3 regions of the Lysinibacillus sp. fls2-241-R2A-57 genome follow, and region 3 is predicted to be linked to each of the others. Evidence: riboswitches for the same ligand, from Rfam matches in the RefSeq annotation. Region 3 holds a riboswitch; each other region holds the start of a gene.
What was found. Region 3 has a riboswitch for S-adenosylmethionine ahead of QRN68_RS20830 (methionine ABC transporter ATP-binding protein). Riboswitches for the same ligand answer to the same signal wherever they lie in the genome.
Positions count from the first base shown of each region.

Region 1: another riboswitch for S-adenosylmethionine. It lies ahead of QRN68_RS19285 (hypothetical protein); the one in region 3 lies ahead of QRN68_RS20830 (methionine ABC transporter ATP-binding protein).
Region 2: another riboswitch for S-adenosylmethionine. It lies ahead of QRN68_RS21495 (cyclase family protein); the one in region 3 lies ahead of QRN68_RS20830 (methionine ABC transporter ATP-binding protein).

Region 1 is NZ_JARVRU010000136.1:99-10,029, forward strand. Features, by position in the region: gene QRN68_RS19275 (alpha/beta hydrolase) at 145-1,101, opposite strand; gene pckA (phosphoenolpyruvate carboxykinase (ATP)) at 1,200-2,786, opposite strand; SAM riboswitch class I at 3,387-3,504, shown strand; gene QRN68_RS19285 (hypothetical protein) at 3,571-3,795, shown strand; gene metK (methionine adenosyltransferase) at 3,829-5,025, shown strand; gene QRN68_RS19295 (gamma carbonic anhydrase) at 5,186-5,707, opposite strand; gene QRN68_RS19300 (alpha/beta hydrolase) at 5,844-6,650, shown strand; gene QRN68_RS19305 (alanine/glycine:cation symporter family protein) at 7,085-8,593, shown strand; gene QRN68_RS19310 (hypothetical protein) at 9,057-9,230, shown strand; gene mnmM (tRNA 5-(aminomethyl)-2-thiouridylate-methyltransferase MnmM) at 9,464-9,931, opposite strand, start outside.
Region 2 is NZ_JARVRU010000160.1:101-5,761, forward strand. Features, by position in the region: gene QRN68_RS21485 (SMI1/KNR4 family protein) at 158-709, opposite strand; gene QRN68_RS21490 (YuzC family spore coat inner layer protein) at 868-1,284, shown strand; SAM riboswitch class I at 1,588-1,691, shown strand; gene QRN68_RS21495 (cyclase family protein) at 1,809-2,546, shown strand; gene QRN68_RS21500 (DedA family protein) at 2,599-3,195, opposite strand; gene QRN68_RS21505 (Cof-type HAD-IIB family hydrolase) at 3,340-4,116, opposite strand; gene QRN68_RS21510 (DUF2225 domain-containing protein) at 4,899-5,594, shown strand; gene QRN68_RS21515 (hypothetical protein) at 5,618-5,661, shown strand, end outside.
Region 3 is NZ_JARVRU010000152.1:4,171-14,101, forward strand. Features, by position in the region: gene QRN68_RS20800 (hypothetical protein) at 1-1,246, opposite strand, end outside; gene QRN68_RS20805 (glycosyltransferase family 2 protein) at 1,243-2,667, opposite strand; gene QRN68_RS20810 (HEAT repeat domain-containing protein) at 2,664-3,710, opposite strand; gene QRN68_RS20815 (response regulator) at 3,707-4,591, opposite strand; gene QRN68_RS20820 (MetQ/NlpA family ABC transporter substrate-binding protein) at 5,039-5,890, opposite strand; gene QRN68_RS20825 (methionine ABC transporter permease) at 5,957-6,625, opposite strand; gene QRN68_RS20830 (methionine ABC transporter ATP-binding protein) at 6,615-7,643, opposite strand; SAM riboswitch class I at 7,753-7,856, opposite strand; gene QRN68_RS20835 (thioredoxin family protein) at 7,919-8,221, opposite strand; gene QRN68_RS20840 (toprim domain-containing protein) at 8,236-8,577, opposite strand; gene gcvH (glycine cleavage system protein GcvH) at 8,758-9,138, opposite strand; gene QRN68_RS20850 (arsenate reductase family protein) at 9,239-9,595, opposite strand.

The sequences.
Region 1 (9,931 bases), on a different contig from region 3:
CCCTCAGAATCGCTCGGGTCATGCGGAAAACTGCTCGGGTATACCTCAGAATCGCTCAGGTCAGGAGGAAACCTGCTCGTCAAGTAGGACAAAAAACCGCTCAGGTGCTTTTGGCAGGCATCTGAGCGGTAGAAAAAAGGTCGTTTACTCTATATATTTTGCTAAAAAGTTATTAATAGTTTCCCAATAAGAGTCACCAGCAACGCTTTCTGCACCGCCATGTCCAGCACCTTCAACTATTAATTTTTCCTTCGGTACATTAGCAGCCTCATATACTTCATTAAGCATATCAGAAGGAACAAATGTATCTTTACTTCCGTGAATGAACAGCATCGGCGTTTTCGATTTTGCTACTTGCTCGACGGCACTGGCTTCGCCAAGCGTATAGTCAGCTTTTAATTTCGTAACAGCCGAAGAAAAATGCATAATAGGGAAGGTGGGTAATTTAAAGATTGCTTTCAACTGATAGGAGAATTCATCCCAAACTGAGGAATAGCCGCAATCCTCAATAATAGCCTTAACATTGTCAGGTAAATCCTCTCCTGAGGCCATCATCACTGTAGCGCCTCCCATGGAAACACCATACAAAACAATTTCAGCGTTTTTATTAGAGCTGATAACATTATTAATCCATGAAACTACATCTAGTCGATCGTGCCAGCCCATACCAATATAGTCTCCTTCACTTTTACCATGACCTCTTGCATCTGGTATGAGAACATTAAAGCCCATATCATAATAATGCTTAGCATACTTTGACATTTGTGAGCCATCAGATGAATATCCATGGAAAACAATTGCCCATTTATTTGTTTCGTTTGTATTTTTAAGCGTATAGGCATGCAATTTCAAATCATCGAAAGACTGTATAAAAGAGTCCTCAAAATTCTCTTTAAACCACTTTTTACTTTCTTCTTTTTCTTTAGCATCCTCAGGGCTAATAGCAATAGAATTGTGCGGCGCATTAAGCGCGGCTGATTTATCTGTATTAGGATTTAAGGCGAGATTAAAGAAATAATTCCCTGCAAAAAATCCAGCCCCAACAAACAATACTAACAGAAGACTGACAATGGTAATAATCACTTTGTACTTTCTTTTCATATGCATCCCCCTAAAACTTCTATTATGAATTATACACAAGTGGCCTAAGAGGGAAAATAAAAAGGGAACGACTGAAATCGTTCCCTTTGCTTAGTGAATTATTTTAATGGACCGCCAAGTTTAGTGATAGCTTCAGAAACGTTTGAGAATTTCTTGAAGTTTTCGTTGAATAAACCAGCAAGTTCAGCAGCTTTTTTATCATAAGCAACTTTGTCTGCCCATGCATCACGAGGATTAAGTACTTCTGTTGGTACACCTTCAATAGCAGTTGGAATGTTTAAACCAAATACTGAATCTTGAATTGTTTCAACATTAGCTAATTTGCCATCAATTGCAGCACGTACCATTGAACGAGTGTAAGAAAGCTTCATACGGCTACCAGTACCATATTCGCCACCAGTCCAACCAGTGTTTACTAAGTATACTTGTGCACCGTGCTCGTCAATTTTTTGACCTAACATTTCAGCATAAACTGTTGCTGGAAGTGGAAGGAATGGAGAACCGAAGCAAGTTGAGAATACTGGTTCTGGCTCTGTTACACCACGTTCTGTACCAGCAAGTTTAGATGTGAAACCGCTAAGGAAGTGGTACATTGCTTGCTCTTTTGTTAATTTACTGATTGGAGGTAATACACCAAATGCATCAGCTGTTAAGAAGATGATTGTTTTTGGGTGACCTGCAACAGATGGATCTACAATATTTTCAATGTATTGGATTGGATAAGCTACACGTGTATTTTCTGTTAATGAACCATTATCATAGTCACAAACTCGAGTTTCTGGATCAACAGCTACGTTTTCTAGAACAGAACCGAAGCGGATTGCGTTGTAGATTTCTGGTTCTTTTTCAGCTGAAAGATTAATTGTTTTTGCATAGCAACCGCCCTCAATGTTGAACACACCATTATCAGACCAACCGTGTTCATCGTCACCGATAAGCTTACGGTCAGGATCAGCTGATAAAGTAGTTTTACCAGTACCAGATAAACCGAAGAATAATGCAACATCACCAGCTTCACCAACGTTTGCTGAGCAGTGCATTGAAAGGATACCTTGTTGCGGTAATAAGTAGTTCATAATACCGAAAATAGATTTTTTGATTTCTCCAGCATATTCAGTACCACCGATTAGGATGATTTTCTTTTCAAGTGATACAATGATGAATGTTTCAGAAGCTGTGCCATCGATAGCAGGGTCTGCTTTAAAGTTAGGAGCTGAGATCACTGTGAAGTCAGCAACATGAGAAGCTAATTCTTCTTCAGTTGGACGGATGAATAATTGATGAGAGAAAAGATTGTGCCAAGCGTATTCATTGATTACTTGGATGCTTAATTGTGAATCTTTGTCAGCACCAGCAAAGCCCTTGAATACGAATAATTCGTCACGTTCTTTCAAATATTTTACTACTTTTACATATAAGTTATCGAACACTTCAGAAGAAATTGGTTGATTTACTTTTCCCCAGTCAATTTTATCTTTTGTGCTTTCTTCTTCTACTGTATATTTATCTTTAGGTGAACGACCAGTATATTTTCCAGTTTCTGCACGAACAGCACCATCTACTGTTAACATAGCTTCACCACGAGATGTAGCCTTTTCAGCTAATTGAGCTACTGAAAGTTGAACATTAATGTTACCGCCGTTTAATAATTCCTTCAGTTCGTTTGCAATTTCTACTGAATTCATCGATTAAATACCATCCTTTTTTATAGTATTCCCATGAGTCTAAGGGAGATTTTCTTAATTTCAAAAATAGTATAACACAATTGCTTAAATAATCTATACTAATTCAGAAATTATTTTTGAGATTTTATTACTTTTCAAGAAAACGACAAAAAGTTAATTTATTCGTTTTAAGAATGCTTTTTACCCTATTTATAATCAAGTGATTACACAATCACTTCCGTCATAGCTAAATTGCATTTGGAAGATTTTTGCCAACATGAGGTTCGCACAGGATGTGAAGTTCTAAGCTGGTTTTTATCAGACGGAGCTTGTCACCGACTGAAAAGGGGCTACAACTATATTCATCCACCACATGTAGAGATGGCAATATTCCATAGCTAACGATCCACTTTCGCTACAAAAACAACATTGTAGCTGACAATTTGCTTTCGCTACAGAAAACATTTGCTGAATGAAGATTAAAGGGTCACACATATGTTAACACATGATGTGAGGTGGAGAGTAGGGATTATTTTGGACGCATCACCAAAAGATGGAGAATACAACAAAAATATTTGACAACGTTCGACCTTTTACGTATTATGATATATTGAACGGATACTCTTATCCCGAGCTGGTGGAGGGTCAGGCCCTATGAAACCCGGCAACCTGCATGAACTATTTCACGACATGCGTTGGTGCCAACCTGATGCAAGGGAAACCCCTTGAACGATAAGAGTGAAAGGTTACGAAGTCATTATTTCCTTTCCTCATGTTAAGTAAGCGTGAGAAAAGGATTTTTTTATTGTTAAAAACGAATGTAAAGGTAAGTATGTGTAATTCTTTCCTTATTATAATGACGGATCTTTCAAAAATCCTCGTGTTACAATCAGCAAATGTTTTCTGTGCGAAAGCGAAGCGACAGCAACAAAATGTTTTCTGTGCGAAAGCGAAGCGACAGCAACAACGGCTTGAGAGTTCGATCCTTAGGGGCAGACTTGACATGGGTAATGAGTACCGTTATTCGTAAATAATATTGTAAGCGTAATAGGAGGAAAACCAAATGACAAACCGTCGACTGTTTACATCAGAGAGTGTAACAGAAGGACATCCAGACAAAATTTGTGACCAAATTTCGGATGCCATTTTAGATGCTATTTTAGCAGAAGATCCAAATGCACGTGTTGCATGTGAAACAACTGTAACAACAGGCTTAGTATTAGTAGCAGGAGAAATTACTACTTCTACATATGTAGATATTAAAGGTATCGTCCGTGATACTGTAGCAGAAATCGGTTACACTCGTGGAAAATATGGTTTTGATGCTGAAAACTTAGCAGTACTTGTTGCTATTGGCGAACAATCACCTGATATTGCTCAAGGTGTAGACCAAGCTTTAGAGGCGCGTGAAGGTTCTATGACAGACGCTGACATTGAAGCAATTGGCGCAGGTGACCAAGGCTTAATGTTCGGCTATGCATGTAACGAAACACCAGAGCTTATGCCATTACCAATCAGTTTAGCGCATAAATTGGCTCGTCGTTTAACGGAAGCACGTAAATCTGGCGAACTTGCATATTTACGTCCAGACGGAAAAACGCAAGTAACGGTTGAATATGATGAAAACAATGTACCAGTACGCGTAGATACGATTGTCATTTCAACACAGCACGATGAAGAAGCAACGCTTGAACAAATTCAAGCCGACTTAAAAGAATTCGTTATTACTCCAGTTGTTCCAAGTGAATTACTAGATGCCAATACTAAATATTTCATCAACCCAACTGGTCGTTTCGTAATAGGTGGTCCAAAAGGTGATGCTGGTCTAACAGGACGTAAAATCATCGTTGATACATACGGTGGCTATGCACGTCATGGTGGAGGTGCTTTCTCTGGTAAAGACGCAACTAAGGTAGACCGTTCAGCGGCATATGCAGCACGCTATGTGGCAAAAAATATCGTAGCAGCAGGCTTAGCAGAACGTGCTGAAGTACAACTTGCTTATGCAATTGGTGTTGCTCAACCAGTATCTATTGCTGTGGATACATTTGGGACAGGGAAAGTTAAGGAAAATGAAATTGTAGAATGGGTGCGCGAGCTATTCGATTTACGCCCAGCAGGGATTATTAAAATGCTTAACCTTCGTCGCCCTATTTATAAGCAAACTGCAGCATATGGTCACTTCGGTCGTACGGACTTAAATGTACCTTGGGAACAAACAGACAAAGCTGCCGCATTACAAGAAAAAGCAGGGCTATAAATTATTTAGCTAAAATAATGCAATAGCTATAAAATTATTTTACAGTAAGGGGCTTGGTGTTCTAATAGCCCCTTTTACTGTTTTTTTGAAAAAATTAGCTCCTAATGACAACTATGTATAGCTTGGTTGTCCAAGAAAACGTGGAGTTGCTTCAATTTAGCTATTTATTTTTTGTTTGAAGAGATTTATAGTATTGACCTTTTTCTGCATATTCACGTACGATACGTTCCATATCTTCTTTATCTTCAGCATTTAATTCTCGTACAACCTTTGCTGGACGACCTAATGCTAAGCTGTTCGGAGGAATAACTTTGCCTGGAGGTACAAGACTACCCGCCCCAATGAATGCACCCTCTCCAATCTCCGCTCCGTCTAATACTAATGAGCCCATACCTATTAAGGCATTTTTACGAATCGTACAGCTATGTAAAGTTACTTGATGCCCGACTGTTACTTCATCTTCAATAATGAGTGGATATTTAGGGCTTTGATGCAAACAACAAAGGTCTTGAATACTAACTCTTTTTCCGATGATTGTTGGTGATACATCACCTCGAATAACTGTGTTAAACCAAATTGTTGTTTCAGCACCTATTGTAACGTCACCAGTAACGGTTGCATAATCGGCAATAAAAACAGATGGATCGATTTTGGGTGTTTTACCTTTAAATGGATAGATCATGAGAATCGCCTCTTTTCTTTCTATGATGTAATATTATCGTATCAAATACGCAACTTGATGGAAATATAAAATTAAAATGAGTGAGATATTTCGATATAATCATTGTGTAATTATTTTTTTAGGAGGACTATGTAAAATGTGGAAATGGGAAGCTGATGGACAAGCGAAGGCTGTGGTTGCTATTATTCATGGTGCATATGAAAATCACCGCTGGTATGCGTGGCTTATAGAAAAACTTAGATTGGAAGGCTTCCACATAGTCATGGGGGATTTACCAAATCATGGTTTAAATGTAGGGTTTTCGCGTGTTCATGATGAAGATTTTAAAGAGTACAACAAGTATACAAGGAATTTAATAGAGAATGCTTTTTCATATAATTTACCTGTCTTTTTTATAGGACATGGGCTTGGCGCAACATTGTTACTACATACCATGCATAAGCGAAAATATGAATGCGCAGGTATTATTTTAACTTCACCTTGGCTACTTTTAAAGTTATTGCCAGGTAAACTATCTAATGCTTTAACTAGCCTAAGTGCCCTGACAGCAAATGTGAAAATGACTCATGAAATTACATTAAATACATTAACGCGCAGTGTAGAAGGAAGAGATGAGATGAAGGATGAGGTTCCTTTTATGTCAGTCGTTTCCGTGAAATGGTATAGAGAGCTACAGCAAATGATGCGTAATCTAGTGTTATTGCCACAAGCTGAATTCCCTAATAGACCTATGTTAGTTATGACAGCTGAAAAAGATAGTATTACTGAAACGAAACAAACTCGAAATTGGCTTTATCAGCAGGAGTTTACAGAGTTTCAATTCAAAGAATGGGAAAATTGCTATCATAATCTATTTCATGAAGTAGAGCGAGAAGAGATTTTTATTTATTTACGTGATTTTATAAATAATGCTCTTCGAAGAATTGGATATATCATAGAGTAGTGAATTGCCTCTTCAATTAGCTAGAAGTGGCTCATCACCATTTTTCGTTCCAAAAAGGAGCCTTCCAGAGGGCGTCCGATGAGCCGCTTACAGCAACAAATGTTTTTTTCTGTGCGAAAGCGAAGCGACAGCAACAAATGTTTTATGTGCGAAAGCAAAGCGCCAGCAATTATACGATAATAGTAACGAAGGCATTATCACAGGACGTGATAATGCCTTCGTTTTTCTATTTGCTCGCCCAGAATCTCATCTGTGACGCTGATCCCCAAAGGTGTCGTCCAGCCTTCACTCCGATTAACTTCCATACACGATATACGTTTAAAAAATACCATACCCAACTTTTGGGAATTAATCTATCAATATAATATTGTAATTTTCTGAAAAGTGTAATACTATAATGACTTAAAGAAAAATTTTCAAAATGGAGGGGTAAGATGGAAGCAATCGTTGAGAAACTGAATGCCATTTTATGGGGACCGTGGTTTATTTATGGTATTTTATTGATTGGACTCTTTTTTTCAATCATTACACGATTCCTACAAGTAAGACACATTAAAGATATGTTTGTTTTAATGTTTAAAGGTGAAAAATCTGAAAAGGGGATTTCATCCTTTCAGGCGATGTCTATCGCACTATCTGGTCGAGTAGGTACAGGTAATATTGCCGGTACTGCTACAGCAATCGGGATGGGGGGACCTGGTGCTGTTTTTTGGATGTGGGCAATTGCCTTTATCGGTGCGGCGACTGCTTACGTTGAGTCGACGTTGGCTCAAATTTATAAAGAAGAGAAAGATACAGAATATCGTGGCGGACCCGCATATTACATAGAAAAGGGAATGGGGCAAAAGTGGTTTGCAGTTATTTTTGCTATTGCCGCATTAGCTGCAATGTTAATCTTGATGCCGGGTGTTCAATCGAATGCAATTGCGACAGCTGTTGAAAACGCTTTTAACATTGATACTTGGATTACAGGACTTATTATTGCCGTATTACTAGGTGCTATTATTATCGGAGGGGTTAAATGGATTGCCAATGCTGCACAGATTATAGTACCTTTCATGGCACTAGCTTATATTCTTATGGCTCTTATCATTATTGCAATGAATATTAAAGAAGTACCAGCTGTAATTGCATTAATTTTTTCTAGCGCATTTGGAGCGCAAGAAATCTTTGGTGGTATAATTGGATCTGCTATTGCATGGGGCGTTAAACGCGGAATTTATTCAAATGAGGCCGGTCAAGGGACAGGAGCGCATCCGGCTGCGGCAGCAGAAGTATCACACCCTGCTAAACAAGGAATCGTGCAAGCGGCTTCTGTATACATTGATACATTATTAATCTGTTCAGCTACAGCATTTATGATTTTATTTACTGGAATGTATAATGTGCAGGATGAAAAAGCTGCAGAAGGTACTGATTCATTTATTTATACTGGTGAATTCAATAAAGACGGATTAACTGGGGATGAACAAATAACATTTGCGAAAAGTATTAAAGAAGGTGCAGCATACACACAATATGCGGTTGACTCTTCACTACCAGGCTTTGGTGGCCCATTCGTAGCGATTGCATTATTCTTCTTTGCTTTTACGACAATAATGGCATATTACTATATTGCCGAAACAAATGTGGCTTATTTATTCTCAGGAGGTACAGAAAAAGTCGCCATTTGGATTGCGAAATTTGCTATTTTAATTGCTTCGTTCTACGGTACTATACGCACATCTGACCTTGCTTGGGCAATGGGGGATGTTGGACTTGGCCTCATGGTATGGATTAACGTTTTAGCCATTTTAATTATTATGAAACCTGCTATTGTTGCATTAAAAGATTATGAGAAACAGAAAAAAGAAGGAAAAGATCCTGTTTTTGATCCTCGTAAACTAGGAATTAAAGGTGCAGATTTCTGGGTAGATTATAATGAAAAACGTAAAAATAAATAGACAATAATGAGAAAGCTATCTAATAGATTTTAACATCTATTAGATAGCTTTCTATTTTATATCAGGTGTGTTGAGCGTCGAGCCGCTTCCTCCACTGGTGTTGTTGCTGCCGCTACGTTGCACTACGCTTTCGCACAGATAAAACATTATTGTTGCTGCCGCTACGTTGCACTACGCTTTCGCACAGATAAAACATTATTGTTGCTGCCGCTACGTTGCACTACGCTTTCGCACAGAAAAAATTCGCTCCGTGCAGGGTCTCGTCTGTCTCGCTTTCCCGTAGGAAGCTTCGCTCTGTGACAGGAGCACTCGAGTAGCTCTACACTACAATCAGTTAAAATGGAAATTTATTAGCAATGACGAAAAATCCTTTTATCGGGCTCATCACCAAAAGTTGTGGATGACATTTTTTAAAATATATGCGCTGTATTTTAGTTGATTGTAGTGGAGACTGGACGACTCCTTGGGGATTAGCGTCACAGATGAGACCCTGGAGCGAGCAACGCGAGTGAAGCGGCTCATCGGACGCCCCCAGGAAGCTCTGCTCTGTGCGAAAGCGAAGCGTCAGCTACAAAGCGCCCAGTCGGAACGGAAATCAACCACACGTTTTGGTGAAGAGCCTTTTATCGCTCAATAAACCTATTTTTTCCTAATTAACATACATGTGATTCGAAGGACTCATGATATGAATAACAAAGGAATGGGAACAATAATCAAAAAAAGCTTATCACCAAAAGTTGGAGATAACAATTGTTAAAACGTATGCAATATATAGGTTGCGGACGCTTCTGGTGGAAGGAAATCAACGCTACATTATGGTGATGAGCTAAAAAAAGACCCGAAATAGTATCTTATTTCGGGCTAGAAAGATTAGATTAAAGGATCATCTTTCATTTTTTCTAAAGCAATAACAAAGGGTGGATCACTTTGTTGATTTAGAAACTCGTATTTTAATACATGTACATATTTTTGGGGAAGTTGACTGACATACTCTATTACTGCATCTCGTTCTTCCTTGCCACCCGGATGACCGTGATAAATGACAAGGACAATAAGACCACCGATTTTGAGCAATTTTAACAAATCCTGAATTGCTTGTATCGTAGTATTTGGCTTTGTAATAATGTCATGATCACTACCAGGTAAATAACCAAGATTAAAAATTGCAGCAGCAACTTGCTTGTGTACATATTTGGCAATTTCTTCATGCCCTCTATGTAAAACAAGTGCACGATGCTCTAAGCCATTATCTAAAAGACGATGGAGTGTTGCATCGACTGCGCTCTTTTGAACATCAAAGGCGTATACTTGGCCTTCATCTCCGACAAGCTGGGCTAA
Region 2 (5,661 bases), on a different contig from region 3:
ATTGTTCCGATAAATCGCGAAATTGTTCCGATAAATCTCTCATCCGCGGTTTGTCGCTACCGCTCCACTTTCGTCGCAGAGAACTTGTCGCTGTCGTTACGCTTCGCTCCACTTTCGCTGCAGAAAAATGAGGTTTTGTCCCGCCTCTTCCTTTTTGCTATTTATTATATTCAAGGAAAGTAGCGTCAAAATATGCCTTAAAATTTGGATACAGATAGTCTAATGACGCTTTAATATCGGCATCATCATCAAATAAAATTTCATGTTCAATTTCATATATTGCACAATTTTCTTCATCTGCAATGTCATTTAAATCAATGCAAATTATTTTGCCGTACTCTTCATCCCATGAAAATGGGAGATATCCCGAACTACATAACGATGGATTATACATATCTCTAACGTTATTTAAAGGCTCTTCAATACTTTGTTCGGGTATGACATCAAAATAATGATGATACGTTGAAATAAAGGCTTTATACCATTCAGGAAATTTAAGTCCAAACTCTTTTTCTAAAGCTTGAATATCATCTTCGCTTACTATAGAAGGGACCATCTTCCATCTTGACCATTCTTCATCAGTATCCGCTAATTTCATCTCATCAGGAACATCTGGACGCATCCATCTGCAAAATCCATCTTCCGAAATCTGATTATAGCGCTCGTAGTAAACTTCAAAACCATTTTTTATGTATTCACGAACATCCATCTTGATAACTCCTTCTGTGAATAAATTGGATGAACTAATGGCTTCCGATTGGGTCATCGCACCACTTGCTCCCCTTTTGCCAAGCATCAACCATTAACACCGAAAGTCTTTGTTGTACATAAGATAAGGTATCAACTATAGGATAGGAGGAATTTTAGTTGTATTACAATCCTTATCCGTATTTTGTCTATCCTAATTATTATCCAACATGGGCATGGGCAATGGCAAATCAACCAGCCACACTCCAACCTTCTAGACATTTAGTGATGCCTACAAACTCAACAAATCGTAGCCCATTTCCAACCATCAATATAACTAAATTAAAGTCTTCTGCGAAACGGATCAAAGCTATTATGCAGCAAGCACAATTACTGACGGATAAAATTGATGAATCAGAGCAATTTGCACATGATCTTATGGACGCGGCACAGTTGTCAAATAAAACAGAGGTTGAAAAATTAATTGCATCAACAGGCATTACCATAAAATTCGAAACTAACTATACACCAGATGGAATTCGAATAATATTTACTGATAGCGACTGTTGTAAGCTAACCGTAAATTTGAGTTGGTGAAATTCAACTAATGAGTGGGATCTATGTATTGTCTATTTAAACCTAGCGATTGAGATTCAACAACGAGGCTTTTCTCATATGTGAAACGGGATTTTAATCTAAATACAAAGGCTACCCCTATGTTTACGTATGATGTATGTAATCGTATTATCTATTTAAATATAGGCAAACAATATTTGCAGCAATAGCAAAATTATTAATTCTGGAAAATCTTTTAACCATGCATCCCTATTGAACTTGTAAACTATAAATAAATATGCTAAAGTATTCGTAATATATTTCTGAAAATTCTTATATTATCTTTTCTTATCAAGAGAGACGGAGGGATTGGCCCTATGATGTCTCAGCAACCAGCCTATAGGTATGGTGCTAATTCCAATTGGCGAAATCGGCCTTGAAGATGAGAAGACTTACTAAGTTGCTTTGCACAAGAGTCCTCTTCTACAAGGAGGGCTCTTTTTTATTGCCGCTAGTAAGTAAAGTCTAAGCACCCAAAAATAATTAAAAGAAAGCAGGAAAATATTATGGCAAATGAACTTTTACAAGCAATTCAACTATTAAAATCTAAAGAATGGGTTGATTTAACACATACATTTGGTCCTAATTCGCCTCATTTCTTTATGTTTGATGATGCAAAATTTGAAACATTATTTTCCCATGATGATGGCTTCTTTGCGCAGCAATTCTCTTTCCCTGGGCAATATGGAACACATATCGATCCACCTATCCATTTTGTGCGAGATACACGCTATTTAGATGAATTGGCGTTAAAAGAACTAGTCCTACCACTAATCGTTATTGATAAATCTAAGGAAGCCGAATTGAATAACGACTACACATTAAGTATCCAAGATATTCTTGACTTTGAGGCTGAATATGGAGAAATTGAAGCAGGTACCTTTGTTGCGCTTCGTACTGATTGGAGTAAGCGTTGGCCAGATAAGGAGGCTTTCAGTAGCAAAGATGCTGATGGTCATAATCATATTCCTGGCTGGGGTTTAGAAGCGTTACAATTTTTATTCAACGAACGAAAAATAAGTGCTATTGGTCACGAAACTTTTGATACAGATTCAGCAGCTGATTTTCGCAAAAACAGTAAGCTAGACGGCGAATATTTTGTACTTGAACAAGATACTTACCAAATTGAGCTTATGACAAATTTGGATAAGCTACCTCCAAAAGGTGCTGCTATATTCAATATTGTACCAAAGCCTGAAAAAGCCTCTGGATTCCCTGTGCGTTCATTTGCAATATTGCCTTAAATATAACAAAAGGTCTGAATCAAACCATGATAGGTATTGAATCAGACCCTTTTTATTTAGGCGAATTCCTTTTTTTGAAAATAAAATAAACGATCAAAATTATTATGATGAACAATGCTATAAGATACATACTGTAGCGGGATAAATATAACCCAACGTAGCGCCATTTCTCCCCAAGTACTTCTCCTAAAGTAATAAAAGTAAATGTCCATATAACCGCTCCCGTATAAGCAAAGAAAGCAAATTTTTTATAAGGATAATTATTGATAGCCGCAATATATGCTGTTAGATGACGTACACCAGGAATAAAATATCCGATTAATAATAATACTGGTCCTATTTTTGCAAATAATTTTTTAGTAACGTCAATTTTTTGTTCAGTAATATGGATTTTCGGACCGTATTTTTGCAATAAGGGTAGCCCGAATCTATAGCCTATATAGTAGCTCAAGGTAATTCCCCCTGCCGCACCTACCACAGCGCTTATTAGAGCTGGAATATGCGAGAGAGTTTCTCTATAAACGCTATACCCTACATATGTTAAAAATATCTCATCAGGAAGTGGCAGCCCGACAATCCCTCCAACTAGGATAAGAATAATGCCAAAATACCCGTAATGTTCAATAAGAGATTGCACGTGATGCGCCATAAATCCATCCCACCTAACGCATAATGATTTCTTTTAAATGTTAGCTTTATAATAACTCAAAGTAGGTAACATTATGAGTATTATAACTTTCATACAGTTTTCTCTAATGTATAGAGGTTGGTTCATACTATAAATATAGCTCTCTTAAACTAGTATTTGTAGCTCACGTAGAGCATAATCAATACCACCATCTGTTGATTTCTTCGTTATAAAATCAGCGACATTTTTTAATGCTTCACTACCATTGCCCATTGCAATACCGAAGCCAACCTGTTCCAGCATATCGATATCATTATCCCCATCGCCAAAAGCCAGTGCTTCCTTAGGACTCAAATTAAAATAATCTAGTACAGCTTGAACAGCAATCGATTTGGAAACATCATGTTGCAAAACATTTGTAATGTACGGATGCCATCTTTTAAATAATAAATGAGGAAATTGTGAGGCATATCTATTCTCTATATTTTTATCTCCATACAAACACATTAAGTAAACCTCTTGCGTTAAAATATCCTCATTAATAACGGGAAACTCCAGCAAAGATAATGTCTCTTGCATAGCTTTTAATGTCTCTTGTTCTTGGACGTTATTCATCGATAATTGTTCTGTAAAAAACGAGAGACTTTGTTTATTTTCATCAGCAAAAGCCTTAACGGTTTGGACAATTTCTTGTGCAATAGGTATTTTATGGACTACGTGATCTTGATGCTTAACAAACGCACCATTAGCTGTAATAAACGTCTCTATTCCTATGCTTCTTAACTGTTGGCACATTGATAAAGGTCTTCCTGTCGCAGCAACGATACGAATTCCTTTGTTTATTAATTGTTGTACAGCTTCCCTTGTGCTTTCTTCAATACAGCCATCTTCATAATTAACAAGCGTTCCATCTACGTCAAAGAATACAATTTTATAATCCATCGTTAGCTCCTTATCGTTTTATACAATTTTACCAAATATAAGTTCTTTACCATAACGTGTGGTTAATTTCCTTGATAGAAAGAGCTTTTTTTTCGATAAAAGCCCAAATAGTTTCGATAAAATGAGGTTTTGTTTCGATAAAAGCTCAAATAGTTTCGATAAAATGAGGTTTTGTTTCGATAAAAGCCCAAATAGTTTCGATAAAGAGCGATTCTGTTTTGGGGCTCGACACTAAAACATTCACGAAGATTACCTTGATCATTTTGTTTTTCAATACTAAGAAAAGAGTTGTCTCTTGCGCTGAGACAAATTCCTTCTTTTGGTTCTTCAGCAAAAAACGAGAGGGTGATTCCCATTCTGACTAGGGCGTCAGATGAGCCGCTTCGCATTCGAAATCCTTTTTTAGCCAAAAAATTTTACATTAAAAATTGCAAAGAATTCATTCCATCACATATAGTTAATTTTCCCTATATAAGCATTGTAAAACATAAAAACTAACAAGCCATTTAGTTAAACATTTGTACGTAATTTGACAAACTAAAATAAATGTGTAATTTATCTCAACTGCACCGATAAATACTATTACGAATACGGTTCAAAATTTCAAATGACTAAAAAAGTAATAATCATTTTTAATTTTTATAATTCTAAAGGAGTATACCAAAGAACACATAATTGTTAAAATAGTAGATAGTTAATTAAACATATTGAACGATACAACTATCGTATACATAGAACAAAAGAAATAAAAACCTAATTGGATGTAAAGGAGCTGATTCTTAGTGGCATTCAACATTTACTACTATGAAAGTAGTGTGGACTGCAAGTTTTGCAAAAAGCATTTCACCACTTATAAAGTACGTCCTAATCGTTATAAAGTAGTCGAGGAGCAAACAGACTTCATGTCAGTCTATGAAGGTTTAAATCCATTGTTATATGAAGTTGCTGTTTGTCCGCATTGTGGCTATGCCTACCACAAATCTATGACAAGAACTTATGGGCCTTTCATGCTTCTTATTGATGAGCTGTACATTAAGGAACTTCAAAAACCTATGGATATATGTAAGGAACGTACAATCGATGATGCCATTATAAGCTTTAAATTAGCTTATCTTGTATCCAGAGCATCAATGGAAGAATCTCTTCTTATGGCCAATTTCGCACTGAAAATAGCTTGGCTCTATCGCTTAAAAAACGATTATGAATCGGAAATGCGCTACCTCTTTGCGGCTAGAGACTTTTACAGTAAATCTTTTGCCTCCAATCAAGAGGGCGGAGAACGAATTCAATTTTTACATGCTGAATTAAGCCTCCGACTCGGTGATATTACTGAAGCGAAAAAAGGATTCTCTCGATTAATAGCGGACCGAAATGTTTCCAATAAATATCGAAAATTAGCACGTAATCGTTGGGAAAACTATAAATATGACGAGCAGCCTATTAACGTTAATGAAGGTGTAAGCGAAATCATCAATTGAAGTAAACAAGGAGAAGAATAGATATGCAGCTATTTACAAAAAGAATTGATGTGAGAGAAGAAGATAT
Region 3 (9,931 bases):
GGAATGCTCCTGGTTTCCCCATGCCGATATTAACGCCCTTAAATACGATTGGCTCCCATTTTCCATCACGTAAGATTTCAAACGACTCACCTTGAACACGTGCATTATAATTTAATTTTTCATGATTAACGTTTTCTTGAACCTCTTTTTGCTCAAACGTTTCAAAAATTTTATTCATTACTGGTATATAAATCGACCAATAAAATGAACTGTCTGCATACTTCTCTGCGTATTTATAGATGGTCGGTAAACCCTTTAGTTTATAGAAGGTTGGAACACGCGACACATCATTAAAGTCTCCAGCAAAATAATAGCTTGTCGTATTGCGTTTATCCTGTGAAACGATAGCCGCAAATTGCTGTGGAATATCGTTTTCCTCTAATAATTTTGCCCCTTCTTTTGTTAAGTCCCATTTATAATTAGCGAGAGCATCCTCGGCATATTTAGGTGTAATAATATCAAACCAATAGCCATACTTGGCACTAGCTGAGGTATTAAAGAATTTTTTCCCTTCTTCAGTAAATTGCACCTCAATACCTTCTGTCTTTACATGCTTGTCCATTTCTAGCACAATGAGCTTTTCTGTAATTTCATTAAATAGAAGAAAGCCTCCACCCTCATACGGCCAATTATCACCATGTTCATCTACGACCCATTGTGGAATTTCTGAATTTTTATGATAATCAAGCTCATCAAAATAACGCCCAATCCATCCAGACCATGAAATTCCTAAATAATCCTGTAGCTCTTTTCTAACTGCCTCTGATGTTGGTGAGGCAAATGTATTGAATTCAGCTATTAACATACTTTTCTTGTTGCTTGCTAAACGGGCTACTATGGACTGCCATTCATCCATTTCTAAGCCACCAACAATTTTTTCTGAGCGTTTACCTAGACGCTTTTCTTCATTTAAATCATCCTTATAAACACCATACGTATCGGCCAAATAAATAACATCATAATTACTATAGTCAGTTGGAAACTTTTTTTCTGACACACTTTTCGTTTCATCGTTTGGAATCGTACCATAGTAATTTTTTTGTACATCATATGGTTGATGATCCATCGTGTATTTATAATGATTTAAAAACCAATCCACGCCTAAATGCTCCCGATATGTTTCATTCGGAACCGTTTTATCTAGTATCGCAACGTTCAGCGGTTTTTCATCGCTCAAATACCACCATGCTATAGGCGTGATAATAAGAACTAGAATGGCTATAATCCCTATATATATTCGCTTCATACATTTTTCTCCTTTTCAGCGATGCCGACACGCTTCATATTACCCCAATCGCTTTTTCTTAGCACAAACCGAATTAATCCCTCACAGCGCCATAAAAGAGTGAGTGGTCGATACCAAAAAATTTCTGTAAACGATAACAGTATCATTCGTAGTAGCTCTCTCTTTTTTGGATAAGTATTCAGGGCCCATGCCTCGAACAATACAGATGCTATTGAAAAAATAACACCATAAATGACGAAGAGTAGTAATAGCAAGATTGCTATTTCATAATAGATTTTCCCTAAGAAAAATGCTACAACGATATAAATATAACCACCTAGCTCAACAATTGGTCCAAGACATTCTACAAGCCAAAAGTATGGAAATGAGATGAATCCTAGCAAGCCATATTTAGGGTTCAACGTCATCTTTTTATGCTTCCAGAGGCTTTCAAACAATCCTTGATGCCAGCGTCTACGTTGATTACGTAACACCCCTAACGTCTGAGGTGCTTCGGTCCAACATACAGGGTCTGGTACAAATTCAATGCGTTTTTTTTCTTTTTTCTCTTTTATCAAACGGTGAATATTTACGACAAGCTCCATGTCTTCTCCAATAATATTCGTTGAATAACCGCCCGCTTCCACAGCCCATTTTTTCGAAAACACACTAAATGCTCCCGAAATAATAAGGACAAGATTAAATTTACTTAAAGCTATTCGCCCCATTAAAAACGCTCGTAAATATTCTATTACTTGCATGATTACTAAGTAATTATTTGGTAGGTGCGTTTCCGTAACGGAACCAAGCTGCATTTTTGCCCCATTGGCAATTCGAATATTTCCTCCTGCCGCAATCACTTCACCATCAGATAAAATAATCGGCTTCATCACACGAAGCAATGACTTTTCATCTAAAATTGAATCCCCATCAATCGAGCAAAAATAAGGATATTGAGAAACATTAATACCTACATTTAACGCATCAGCCTTACCACCATTTTCTTTATCTACTAAAATACAATTCTTATATATTTCAGATTCATAAATTCGTCTAATCTGTTTTGTAGGGATATTTGTACGAATAATTTTATCAACAGGCTTCATTTGGAAATGCTCGATGACGGTTTGAAGTGTATGATCCGTAGAACCATCATTGATGATAATAATTTCAGTTTGCGGATAGCGTAAATTCAACAATGAATAGACTGTATCAACAACGCCTATCTCTTCATTGTAAGCAGGGACAAGTAAGGATACTGGCTTTGAATAGAAGGCATCTATATGTGCATCATCATATTCTGAGGGATCTAATTTATAGCGTTTTCGCAAATCTAGCATAGCAATAACAAGCATTGTACAATATGAAACAATAACGAATAGCATATAAAACAGAATAACGCCGCCAAAGAACCACATACAATAATCTAAAAATACTTTCATTTGTTCCCCTGCTTTCTCACTACTGTTTCCTGTGCCATTTCTATTGCATATTGGTCATTTGAGGACTCCATAAATTGCTGTAATTTTACAATTCCTTCTCGATCTTCAGCGATTGTTTTAGCTGCCTGTGAACGTACCCACCAATTTTCATCCTGTAGGAGCTGTTCTAAATAAGTATAGGTATAATTTAGTGGCGCATGGTTAAAGATTTTTGCAACCATTAATCTTGCTTCCCACATATCTGATGTCACAAATGGAACATAAGGATCGATTTCATCAATTACACCAATTTCATAAAGCCCCTTCAATGCTCTTATTTTTATTTCTGGAAACTCATGTGTTAATAGCTGTTTTAACTTATCGATATATTGCATATTTCTTTTGACAGCCGCAGTATCAATTGCAGCAAATTGAATATTCTTTGTCCAGCTATCAAAGTCTTCAAATAATCGAATAAATACGTCATCCTCTAACAATACAAATAATCTTCTATATTCGCTTTCTGAATAATTAACTTCTGGTTCTTTAATTTTTTCGATAAACAATTCTGGTTGGAAGAGAGAGTATATTTTTAATAGCTGAAAAAATTCCTCCTCCGAAATTTTTGTTTTCTCAAACTGTTGGCAAGTATCTAGTAGCTCCTCAATCCGTAAATCCGCAATGCGATATAAAGCATTCATCCTAATGCTCCATCGTTTACTTGATAGATCCTTTTCATAAAACTTTTTTAAATAGAGATTAGAAAATTCTTTTATTTTATGGTTAACTTTTACATTCATAATATTTTTTAAATATGATGAAAAAATCATTTCAATAGCTGCTACTTGAGCACTCCCACGAGGGACAAGCACTATAGAAAAAATCTCATCGTTGATTAAATAGTTGTACCAGTGCTGTGAATAGTTTTGTAAATAAGTATCACGAGTTTTTTCAAAACGAATTTCCCGCTGGCGCTGAAAAAGTAAATACATCGTAAATAAAAATAGGATTACTAATAAAACGACGATTACTGCTAAAAGAAAAGAAATCGACAGCTTCATCATAGCCAAAACCTCGCAAAAGTTCGCTTAATTTTCGCTTCTAGCAAACGCAAATTAAATGGTTTGACGATATATTCATCGACGCCACCTTCATACGCATTAAGTGTCGCTCCTTCTGAATTTCGTTCCGACATCATATAAATAATGAATTTTTTCTCATTTGGCATGTTGCGCAAAATATGCAATATCTCTAAGCCGTTTTTACGTGGTAAAATATCGTTCATCACAATTAAATGCATATGGCCCGTTTTATAGCTATCGGACTGTAAAAAACTATAGCCATCTTCATAGGTCGACACTTCTAAAGTAAAATGAGGGATGTCTAAGTGATTGAGCGTCGTTTCCAGTACTTTTCTAAAGATTGCATTTTGTTCAATAATACTTACCTTTACTTGCTCCGTTGGTTGTACACTATAATCTGTAACCTGTTCTATTGACCAAGTAGGCTGATCCTCATTTGCTAGTTTCTGCTTATTTGAATCTAACAAAGCTTCAAAGCTAACATTGTTATTTCTTATTTCAGCAATTGAGGCCTTCAAGGCTATTTGCTTAAATTCCCTTTCTTGCTTTAAAATCGCAAAAATCCGTTTTAAAAATGCCTTTGCCTCCACATCACTACTTTGTAGAAAAAATATTCCCCAATGTACTCCGTCTGCTAATTGGAAAAGTAAATCTGTTTTTCGTATTTTTGATTTTAAAAAAGCTGAAATTTGATTCTTCACTTGATTACGTTCTATATCAGTTCCTTGTGAGGAATTAGCTAATTTAAAAAAGACAGCAGTCATTGTTAAACGCGAGCGAATAACACTCTCACGTAAAATTTCAAAATAACCCTTCACTTCATGCTCTTGTAAGATGTCTTCTGCAATGATTAATTTATTCATTTGTTATCACTCCAGTTGATGTAAAATATATATTTCATTGTCTTTTATTATTTTGGCCCTTCATCAAAATTGAGTATACATTCCACTTTGGGAGAGGTCATTCGATTTCGCCTCCGTTATGCTCGTAAGAACCTGAAGGCAAATCAAAGGTGCACTCACCTTCCTCTGCTCCATGAGCTTTCATACCAACAATTTTTTAAATCAAGAACAGTCTTTAGTACCGATTCATTATTCCCCTATAATTTTTTAATCTATATACACAACAACTATAGTAATAAAGATCACTGAACATATGCTATATAAAAAATATGGTAACTTAAAATATATTATAATTTTGCCACAAACTACAGAAGAAGATTACTTTCGATTAAAAGTTATATTTTTCTGATCTTTTTTATGCAAAAAAGGGCATGTAAGCTTTAATACTTACATACCCTTTTGATAAAATTATTTAACTGGAACAACTGAGCCTTTCCATTTTTCAACGATGAAGTCTTGGATTTCTTTAGATTTTAATACTTCTACTAACTTTTTAATTTCTGGTTTTGTTTCATCACCAGCACGTACAGCAATAATGTTTACATATGGAGATTCTTTATCTTCAAGAGAAATAGAATCTTCCATTGGATTTAGTCCGTTGTCGATTGCGTAGTTAGAATTGATAAGGACTGCATCACCTTCATTATTTTCATACATTTGTACAAGCATTTCAGGAGCTGTATTTGCGTCGAATTTGAAGTTTTTAGGATTTTCTTCGATATCTTTAAGTTCAGCAGCTGTTTTATCTACGCCATCCTTAAGTTTAATTAAGCCCTTAGCTTCTAATAATGAAAGCATACGCCCGTGGTCTGAAACAGAGTTAGAAAGTAAAATTGTTGCACCCTCTGGTAGATCCTCAAGTGATTTATATTTTTTAGAGTAGATTCCGATTGGTTCAATGTGAATGGCACCAGCATTTACAAAGTCATAGCCATTTTCTTTCATGCTAAGCTCTAAGAAAGGTAGGTGTTGGAAATAGTTTGCATCAAGTTCACCTGATTCTAAATGTTGGTTCGGTAATACATAGTCTTGATATGTTTCAATTTTAAGATCAATACCTTCTTTAGCTAAAATCGGTTTTGCTTTTTCTAGAATAACCGCGTGTGGTACATTAGAAGCACCTACTGTTAATGTTACGTTTTCTTTACTATCTGATTTATCACCAGATGATGAGCTTGTATCTTCTTTTTTACCAGCACCACAAGCAGCTAAAGCTAGTACAAGTACTGATAAGAATAATCCTGCTAATAATTTCTTCATTGTATTACACTCCTTTTATCTCGTTTAAATATGTTAATGGTATAAAACCAAAATAACCCTGTAATTTTAACGTTTATCGGTTTTAGTTGTAATCATATCGCCAATCCATTGGATGATAAATACAACTACTAAGATTAAAATAGTCGCCATTAATGTCACATCTGGGTGATTACGTTGGAAACCGTCTAAGTAAGCTGCATCCCCTAGACCGCCTGCACCGATAATTCCTGCCATCGCAGTATAGCCAACAAGTGCTACGGCAGTAACTGTAATACCTGAAATAAGTGCTGGTAACGATTCGGGAATTAATACTTTCCAAATAATCGTTGACGTTTTAGCGCCCATTGAACGAGCTGCTTCAATAACACCCTTATCAATTTCACGTAATGCAATTAATACCATTCGTGCATAGAATGGTGCAGCACCAATAATTAATGCTGGTAAAGCTGCGTTTGCTCCGCGAATTGTGCCAAGTAAAAATTTCGTAAATGGGATTAATAAAATGATTAATACGATAAATGGGATCGAACGGAAAATGTTAACAATCGAACTTGTTAAAAAGTTAACAATTTTATTCGCCCATAGTTGGTTTGGACTTGATAAAAATAATAAGATCCCAATCGCTAATCCAAGAATAAATGTGATCACTGTAGAGATCGTTGTCATGTACAATGTTTGATACGTAGCTTCCCACATTTTTTCCCAGTCGACATTCGGAAAGAGACTAGTTAGCATTTGCAATCACCTCCGTTTGTACTTCGACTGTATTTAAGTAGTTAAGTGCATCCGCAATATTCGCCTTCGAGCCGTCTATTTGCACAATAAGTGTGCCGTACGCACCATTTTTCGTTTGCGAAATATTACCATGTACAATGCTTACTTCCACATCAAACTGTTTCACAAGATGTGAAATTACAGGTTGCTCTGTTTTTTCACCTACAAAAACTAGTTTGACAAGTTGTCCAGTAGGGTAATTTGCTTTAATTTGTGCCACTGTTTCCTGTGTTTCTTTCGTATCTGTAATTTGAGAAACGAATTTTTTCGTAATGACCGCTTGTGGAGCTTGGAATACTTGTAATACTTCACCACGTTCTACAATTTCTCCAGCTTCCATAACCGCTACACGATGACAAATTTTGCGAATAACGTGCATTTCATGTGTAATTAATACGATCGTTAGACCTAATCGTTCATTAATATCGACTAGAAGATCAAGGATAGCATCTGTTGTCTCCGGATCGAGTGCAGATGTTGCCTCATCACATAACAATACCTCTGGATTATTAGCAAGGGCGCGAGCGATACCTACACGTTGCTTTTGTCCCCCTGATAGCTGTGATGGATACGCCTTAGCGCGCCCCCCTAAGCCAACAAGTGTGATCAATTCATTCACTCGCGCTTCACGTTGTGCCTTTGGAACACCTGCGATTTCTAGTGGGAAAGCGATATTTTCCTCAACAGTTCTAGACCAAAGTAAATTAAAATGCTGGAAAATCATACTGACCTTTTGTCTAGCATCTCTGAGCTTTTGCCCCTTTATAGATGAAAATTCTTGATTGTTAACCGTCACCGTACCAGATGTAGGTTTTTCTAAACCGTTTAATAAGCGAATCATCGTACTTTTACCAGCGCCACTATAGCCGATAATGCCAAAAATTTCACCTTTGTTAATAGAAAGGTTGACGTCTTTGACTGCTGTTAATTCGCCATTCGCAGTTTTGTATTTCTTCGTAATATTTTGCAGCTGGATCATAGCGAATTCTCCTTTTCTCATATCCGTGTCACCCGCTGAAGGAAGTAAAAAAACCCCTTCACTTTATAGACAAGTAGAAGGGGTCACGTAACTTATACGCTAAACCGTTCTCTCATCTGTCAAAGATAAATCTTTGGGTGATTTGGCACCTTTTCACTTTGTGATGGTTGCCGGGCTTCATAGGGCACTTCCCTCCGCCACTCTTTATAAGAGTTCGATATATTTATATTTTTTAATATATTCGTACTTTACCACGCGAGTAAAGCTCCGTCAATTTATTTTTTTAATAATTCGTATAAAAATGGTACGGATTGAAAGGCATAAACCTTTTCTATCACTTTTTTGCCATCACAAACGAGTAAACATGGTACACTTTCGATTTTATTATCAAAAGCTATGTGCTCTATAAAATTAATATTCGCTTTACCAACCTGTAAATGTGGTAGTAATTGCTCGACAATCGTCATCATTTTCGAGGCAACTGCACACGTTCCACACATAGGTGTATATAAATAAAAGGCAGCCTTTTCACCGGACTGTACAGCCGTGTCCCACTGCTCTTTTGACCATTCTTCCATCTTTTCACGCAACCTTACAAAATATATTTATTATGGATTGAGAAGTGTGCACGAAGCAATATCATCGCTAACACCTTTCTCGGAGTTGTCTCAACTTCCTTATATGTCGGCATCGTACGTAAATGCTCAGCCTCTGGATAATGTCTGTCCATTAATGCCCGTAGCTTATCACCCGATGTATCTGCATCAAAGAATGTATAAAGCTCACAGCCCTCATATGGATCCAGTAACTCTTCTAATTGATGAACTCCAATTGTACCATTCGTACAAAGGATTATAACATCTTCACTTAAAATAGGTTTAATTTGAAGTTTATCCGAACGCCCTTCGACAATTAAGCATTTTCCCTCGAACATCACGCCACCCCCATTAGACATATCCCTTATGCTCATTATATCCATAACACTCTGTCGATGATCATATAAGACACCCATTGATAAGGGACTTCAACTGCATTCTTCTCCCCAACGTGGTGGAAGGAATGAAGATAATAAAAAACGCCGGTGATTTCCGACGTTTTTTTATTAGGGCTTGTCTTATTCAGCAATCATTTCTTCGTATTGCTCAGCTGTCATAAGTTTTTCAACTTCTGATGCATCAGCAGGCTCTACAACGATCATCCATGCTTTTTCATATGGTGATTCATTAACGAATTCTGGGCTATCTTCTAAATCTGCATTTACTTCAACTACTGTACCTGAGATTGGTGCGTATAATTCAGAAACTGTTTTTACAGATTCTACACTACCGAATGGATCATCTGTTTTGATTTCGTCGCCAACTTGTGGAAGCTCAACGAAAACGATATCTCCAAGTTCAGATTGTGCGAAGTGAGAAATACCGATACGTACTTTACCATCTTCTAATTTTACCCATTCATGCTCTTCAGAGTAACGTAAGTCTTTTGGTGTGCTCATGCAAAAACCCCTCCATAAATATGTAATATATTCATCTTCAGTGTGCCATACTTCTACCATAAAAACAAGAATCAATTATACTGAAAGAAGTTAAAAGCGGTTATTTCCAAGCTTGCTCAAAATCTGATTCTTTAAACCCTAAAGTAACTTTTTTTCCATCTGTTACGACCGGTCGTTTAATCAACATACCATCTGAAGCAAGCAGTTCAAGCTGCTCCTCCTCAGGCATTTCAGCTAGCTTATCCTTCAAACCAAGCTCACGATATTTCATACCAGAAGTATTGAAAAATTTCTTTAATGGCAACCCACTCGCTTGCCATAAGCTTGTTAATTCGTCCTTTGTAGGCGGTTGTTCGACAATGTGTACCTCTTCATATGAAATCTCATTTTCATCTAGCCATTTTTGAGCTTTTTTACAAGTAGTACATTTCGGATAATGAATAAATTGAATCGTCATTTAAAGGCTCCTCTACTATCGTTTTCAGGGCGCTAAATTTTCAGCGTCTCCCTCATTTGTCTGTAGTATACCATCATAACCGTTACGAACCAAAATGAAACAATTAATAGCTCATCACTTCCATAGCGTGGGGTTGATTTCCGTTCCGGCTGAGGGCTTTCCTGTTGGGGCGTCCAGCTGGAACGGAAATCAATCAATCGATGTAGCGCGTATTTTCTTACATGTCGCAACAACATAGTTTTGTCCGTGCGAAAGCGCAGCGTCAGCTACAACATGGTTTTGTCTGTGCGAAAGCGCAGCGTCAGCTACAACATGGTTTTGTCTGTGCGAAAGCGC